2 linked regions of the Martelella mediterranea DSM 17316 genome follow. Each later gene encodes a partner of the first gene's protein in a complex. Links are inferred from orthologs where the notes say so. Each region holds a gene or a part of one and is shown on either strand. Other genes may lie near its edges.

Region 1 (2,930 bases):
CCGTCACGGCAAGCGACGCCAGTGCCGCGACCGAGACCATTCTGGCGGACAATACCGGCTATTCCGTTCCGATCCCGTTCAAAAGATAGCCCGCACAGGCCTTTTGCCCCGGCCTGAATTCGTCTAGATCATCGGACGGTTAATATGAACCGCCCGATGCTCTAGTTTTTTGTTTTGCCGCATCGGGTTGTCAAAAACCGGATTCCACTTTTTCGCCCGATGCTCTAAACGACGACGAAGCGATGGCCGGAGGTATGTGAGAGCTTGAAACGCGGGGTATTTATCAGCTTCGAAGGCGGCGAGGGCGCCGGCAAGTCGACGCAGATCCGTCTGCTGGCCGAACGCCTCACCAGCCTTGGCCGTGCTGTGGTCGTCACGCGCGAGCCCGGCGGCTCAGCGGGGGCTGAAGCCGTGCGCCACGTGCTGCTATCGGGCGCTGCCGAACCGTTCGGCGTTGGCATGGAAGTGCTGCTGTTTGCCGCCGCCCGCAACGATCATGTCGAGGAAATCATCAAGCCTGCGCTGGCAGACGGCAGCATCGTGCTCTGCGACCGGTTCATGGATTCCTCGCGCGTCTATCAGGGGACGGCCGGCGGGCTTGCGCCCGATTTCATCTCGACCGTGGAGCGGGTCGCCGTCGACGGCACCATCCCGGACCTCACCCTGATTTTTGATCTCGATGCCCTTGAGGGGTTGCAGCGCGTGAAGGCCCGCTCGCCCGAACAGGCGCTTGCCGGCACGCCCGATCGGTTCGAGAAGGATGATATCGCGGTGCACGAGGCGCGGCGCAGGGCGTTTTTGAAGATCGCCGAGGCGGAACCGGACAGATGTCGGGTCATCCGCGCCGATGATGCACCGGAAGCGGTGGCGGAAGCGGTCTGGCAGGCGGTCTCGCCCTTTCTGGAGGAGCGCGGCGATGGCTGACGATATGGTTCTGGAAGGCGCGGTGCATCCGGCGGCCAATCCCAATCTGTTCGGTCATGAGGAAGCGGAGGCCTATCTCGCGACGGCCTATCGTTCCGGCAAGGGGCATCACGCGATCCTGCTGGAAGGCGGCGAGGGCATCGGCAAGGCGACGCTCGCCTTCCGGTTTGCCAACCACGTCCTGCATTTTCCCGAGCCGCATAGCGCGCCCGATCACATCATCGCTCCAGATCATGCAGCGCCGCTGACGCGCCAGATCATTGCCGGCGCCTCCCATGATCTGCTCCATCTGGAACGCCCGGTCGATGTGAAGACCGGCAAGCGGAGGACGGCCATAACCGTCGACGAGGTCCGCAGGGCCGGGCACTTCCTGTCGCAGACCTCGGGCACCGGCAACTGGCGGATCGTCATCGTCGATGCCGCCGACGACCTCAACCGCTCGGCTGCCAACGCCATCCTGAAAATTCTCGAGGAACCGCCGAAACATGCGATGTTCCTGCTGATCTCGCATACGCCGGGCCGGCTGTTGCCGACGATCCGCTCGCGTTGCCTGCCGCTGCGCCTTCGGCCGCTGGAGCCCAATGACCTCCTGAAGGCACTCGGGTCTCTCGGCGTCGATCCCGCCGGCGAGGACGCGGCGCGGCTTGCGGCGCTTGCCAATGGCAGCGTTTCGGAAGCGCTGAAGCTGGTCAATTACGGCGGCGGCGAGATCATCGACGCCTATCATGAAACGCTCGCCGGCTCGGACGCCGAGGCGAGGGCGCTGATGCACCGGCTCGCCGATACCCTTGCCAAGCGCGACAACGAGACGGTCTTCGCCTTCCTGCTCGCCCATGTCGAGGAGGATGTTCGCAGCCGCGCGCGTGAAGCGGCGATGGGCGGTGAGATTGCACGGGCCGAGCGGCTGTCAGCACTCTCCTTAGAACTCGGCAATGACGTGGCGACGGCCGATGCCTACAATCTCGACCGCAAGCAGCTCGTGCTCGACCTGCTCACCCGGATCCGCGCCGCCGTCAATTGAACGACGCGCGCCGGTCGGTTTGACTTGATGCATTGCGGCACTGGCGTTAAGACCGGCGAAACGATCGAGGCCGGCGCCGCTTTTTTTGGCGGCCGGCAGCAGCAGTCAAGCGGACGGGTTTCGGACATGAGCGACAAGGCCAATAATTTCTACATCACGACGCCGATCTTCTATCCGAACGGCACGCCCCATATCGGCCACGCCTATACAATGATCGCGACCGATGTGCTGGCCCGCTTTGCCCGGCTCGACGGCAGGAATGTGCGGTTTCTCTCCGGCACGGACGAGCACGGCCAGAAGATGCAGCAGACCGCCGAGAAGGAGGGGATCGCGCCGATCGAGCTTGCAACCCGCAATTCGGCGGTGTTCCGCGACCTTCTGGCGCGGCTGAACTGCTCCAATGACGATTACATCCGTACGACCGAGGAGCGCCATCGCGTTGCCGTCCAGGCGCTGTGGAAGCGCATGGAGGAAAACGGCGATATCTATCTCGGCAAGTATGGCGGCTGGTATTCCGTGCGGCAGGAGGCCTATTTCGACGAGAGCGAGACAACGCTGGGCGAGGATGGCGTGCGTCGCGAGCCGCTGGGCTCGCCGGTGGAATGGGTCGAGGAGGAGAGCTATTTCTTCAAGCTTTCCGCCTATGGCGACAAGTTGCTCGAATATTACGAGGCGCACCCGGATTTCATCGGTCCCAATGAGCGCCGCAATGAGGTCGTCTCCTTCGTCAAATCCGGGCTGAAGGACCTGTCGATCTCGCGCACCACCTTCGACTGGGGCATTCCCGTGCCGGGCAACCCCGATCACGTCATGTATGTCTGGGTCGATGCGCTGACCAACTATATCACCGCGCTCGGCTTTCCGGATGAAGCCAATGCGCTCTGGGATTTCTGGCCCGGCATTCACATCATCGGCAAGGACATCATCCGCTTCCATGCCGTCTACTGGCCGGCCTTCCTGATGTCCGCCGGTGTGGCGCTGCCGA
Region 2 (3,513 bases), 1.5 Mb from region 1 along the record:
CAAGCTTGCATTCACCGGCCGAATTGACGATATGTCCGGACGGGAGGCTGGTGGTGGACGTGCCACTCGCCAACCGGGTCAGGTCCGGAAGGAAGCAGCCCCAACGAGTTGTGTACGGGTCATCGTGCCGGCCTCCCACCTTATCGACGGATCGTTCCGGAGACGCCATGAGCCTCGAAAGCGTGCGCGCCCATCTCGACACGGCCGCCCCCGACATCGACATCATCGAGACCGAAGCCTCAAGCGCGACGGTGGAAGAGGCAGCAAGCGCCCATAATGTCGCCCCCGCTCAGATCGCCAAGACGCTCTCCTTCAGCGTGAAGGATGACGTGTTTCTGCTGGTCGCGCGCGGCGATGCGCGGATCGACAACAAGAAGGCCAAGGCGGCCTTTGGCGGCAAGGTGAAAATGCTGCCGCTCGAAGACGTCGAGGCGATCACCGGCCATCCGGTCGGCGGCGTCTGCCCCTTCGGCCTCGCAAGCCCGATCCGGGTTTACTGCGATGAAAGCCTGAAGGCGTTCGACGAGGTGGTGCCGGCCGCAGGCTCCCGCAATGCCGCGATCCGGATTGCGCCCGAAAGGCTTGCCGAAATCACCGGCGCCGACTGGGTCGATGTCTGTGCCGAGCCCGCTGCCTGACATCGGCCTCAGAAATTCTGTGCATTTCGCCGAAAGCTCTGCCAGACTGAGCCGCACTCTGTGACAGAGCCGCACGGCATGGGCTATTGTTGAAAACCCGGTCGCAAACCGGACAGGAAAGGTGGCAATGGCCGAGAACGAACAGCAGCGCGAAAAAGACGCCGGATACCGCGTGCTTGCGCGCAAGTACCGTCCGAAGGATTTCTCCGACCTGATGGTCGGCCAGGAGGCGATGGTGCGCACGCTGACCAACGCCTTCGAGACCGGCCGCATCGCCCAGGCCTATATGCTGACCGGGGTGCGCGGCGTCGGCAAGACCACCACCGCCCGGATTCTCGCCCGCGGCCTCAACTACAAGTCCGACGCCATCGACAAGCCGACGATCGAGCTGAAGGAAATCGGCGAGCACTGCCAGGCGATCATGGAAGGTCGCCATGTCGACGTGATCGAGATGGACGCCGCCTCCCATACCGGCATCGACGATATCCGCGAGATCATCGATCAGGTGCGCTACCGGCCCTCGACCGCGCGCTACAAGGTCTACATCATCGACGAGGTGCACATGCTCTCCAACCAGGCCTTCAACGGCCTGCTGAAGACGCTGGAAGAGCCGCCCGAGCATGTGAAATTCATCTTCGCCACCACTGAAATCCGGAAAGTTCCGATCACGGTGCTGTCGCGCTGCCAGCGCTTCGACCTGCGCCGGATTCCGGCCGCCGATCTGGTGCGGCTGTTTTCCACGATTGCCGCCAAGGAAGGCGTCGAGATCGAGGACGAGGCGGTGCAGATGATCGCCCGCGCCGCCGAGGGCTCGGCGCGCGACGGGCTGTCGCTGCTCGACCAGGCGATTTCGCATGGCAGCGGCCATGTGGAAGCATCCGCCGTGCGGGCGATGCTGGGCCTTGCCGACCGCGCCCGGATTGTCGATCTGTTCGGCCATATCGTGACCGGCGATGTTGCTGCGGCGCTGGCCGAATTCCAGTCGCAGTATGAGGCCGGGGCCAATCCCGTGGTCGTGCTCAATGATCTTGCGGATTTCACCCATCTGGTGACGCGGTTGAAATATGTGCCCGAGGGCGCGGAAGACGTGTCGCTGAGCGAGATCGAACGCACTGCGGGCGCCGGCTTTGCCGAAAAGGTCGCGGTCTCCGCGCTGTCGCGCATCTGGCAGATGCTGCTGAAGGGCATTCCCGAGACCGAAAACGCCGCCCGCCCGCTGGGCGCCGCCGAAATGGTGCTGATCCGCCTCGCCCACGCCGCAAGCCTGCCCTCGCCGGAAGATGCCGCCCGCAGGCTGCTGGCGCTGGAGGAGGGCGGCGCAGCGGCGGCCCCATCCGCGCCGCCGGCCGGTCGCCCGCAGGGTGGCGGTTCCGGCAGCGCCAATGCCGTTTCCGCCCGCCAGACCGGCGAAGCGCCCCGCCAATCCGCGACCGTCACCATGCTGCATCCGCAAAGCGCAGAAGCCCGCCAACCGGAGATCGCGCCGCAGCCGGAAACCGTGGAGGCCGAGCCGGAGCCCGCCCCCGAACCGCAGAAGACCTCGGCGATCAAATCGCTGCAGGACATTACAGACCTTTGCTCGAAGAACCGCGCGATCAAGATGCGCTCGGAAATCCGCAATTTCGTGCGGCTGGTGCGGCTTGAGCCCGGCCGGCTGGAGGTCAACCTTCTGCCCGGCACATCCGCGACCTTCCTCAACGATCTCGGCGCGAAGCTTCGCGAATGGACCGGCGAGAGCTGGTTCGTCAGCCTCAGCAAGGAGGCCGGCGCGCCGACGCTGCTGGAAGCCGAGGAAGCCGAGCGCGAGCAGCGCTTCCGCGATGCCCGCGAGGACCCGGATATCGCCGCGATCCTGAAATTCTTCCCCGGCGCGGAAATCCGCGACGTCCGCGTGCGCGCCGAGACGGAAACACCCGATACGGCAGACGGCGATGCGCCCGACGCCGCCGTCAACGAGGATGGCGACGTGCTGCCGGAAGACGATATCGACGAATAGAAACAACATTCAAGGAGATGACATGCGCGATCTGATGGGCATGATGGGCAAGGTCAAGGAAATGCAGGCCAAGATGGAGCAGCTGCAGGAAGAGATCGCGGCCGCCCGGGTGGAAGGCGTTTCCGGCGGCGGCATGGTGCAGATCGAAATGACCGGCAAGGGCGACATGCTGTCGATCAAGATCGATCCGAGCCTGCTTAACGGCGACGAGGCCGAGATGCTGGAAGACCTGATCGTCGCCGCCCACCGCGACGCCAAGGACCGCGCCGGCGAGAAGGCGGAGGAAATGACCAAGGAACTGACCGCCGGTCTGCCGATCCCGCCCGGCATGAAGCTGCCCTTCTGAGGACAGCGCCATGACGCTCGGCGCGCTCGCCCTGTTCGCCATCACGCTGTTCGTCGCCGCCGGCTCTCCAGGGCCGAGCGTGGCAGCCCTCGTCGCCCGCGTCTTGTCGCGCGGGCACCGCGACGTGCTGCCGTTTCTGGCGGCGATGTGGCTGGGCGAGGCGCTGTGGCTGACGCTGGCGGTGTTCGGGCTGGCGGCCGTCGCCACCAGCTTTCATGGCGTGTTTGTGGCGATCAAATGGGCGGGCGTCGCCTATCTTTTCTGGCTCGCCTGGAAGATGTGGTTCGCAAGGACAGAGACCGCCGGCGCGGAACTGCCGCAGGCAAGCTCCGGCTGGAAGATGTTTTTGACCGGCATCAGCATCACCATCGGCAACCCGAAGATCATGATGTTCTATGTGGCGCTGCTGCCGACGATCCTCGATCTCGCAAGCGTCACCCTTGTCGGCTGGCTGGAACTCACCGTCACGCTGCTGCTGGTGCTCGCCGTGGTCGATCTCGCATGGGTGTTCCTGGCCACCAGGGCCCGCCGGC

Evidence for each region.
Region 2: Mame_RS14660 (region 1) and Mame_RS07450 share a complex: the UniProt entries of both Bacillus subtilis proteins name them as parts of the DNA clamp loading complex. The link is inferred for Martelella mediterranea DSM 17316 from one-to-one orthologs.

The regions. Positions count from the first base shown.
Region 1 is NZ_CP020330.1:3,134,305-3,137,234, forward strand. It holds Mame_RS14660 (DNA polymerase III subunit delta'), read left to right. Parts: upstream 1-916; coding sequence 917-1,945; downstream 1,946-2,930. Other genes in the region: Mame_RS27575 (septal ring lytic transglycosylase RlpA family protein), read left to right, coding at 1-89; tmk (dTMP kinase), read left to right, coding at 265-924; metG (methionine--tRNA ligase), read left to right, coding at 2,072-2,930. UniProt on the Bacillus subtilis protein: DNA polymerase III is a complex, multichain enzyme responsible for most of the replicative synthesis in bacteria.
Region 2 is NZ_CP020330.1:1,602,556-1,606,068, reverse strand. Bases 203-3,199 are described here. They hold Mame_RS07450 (DNA polymerase III subunit gamma/tau), read left to right. Parts: upstream 203-765; coding sequence 766-2,634; downstream 2,635-3,199. Other genes in these bases: Mame_RS07440 (LysE family translocator), read left to right, coding at 2,991-3,199; Mame_RS07445 (YbaB/EbfC family nucleoid-associated protein), read left to right, coding at 2,657-2,980; Mame_RS07455 (YbaK/EbsC family protein), read left to right, coding at 203-638. Outside these bases: more of Mame_RS07455, read left to right, coding at 168-202; more of Mame_RS07440, read left to right, coding at 3,200-3,513. UniProt on the Bacillus subtilis protein: Part of the beta sliding clamp loading complex, which hydrolyzes ATP to load the beta clamp onto primed DNA to form the DNA replication pre-initiation complex.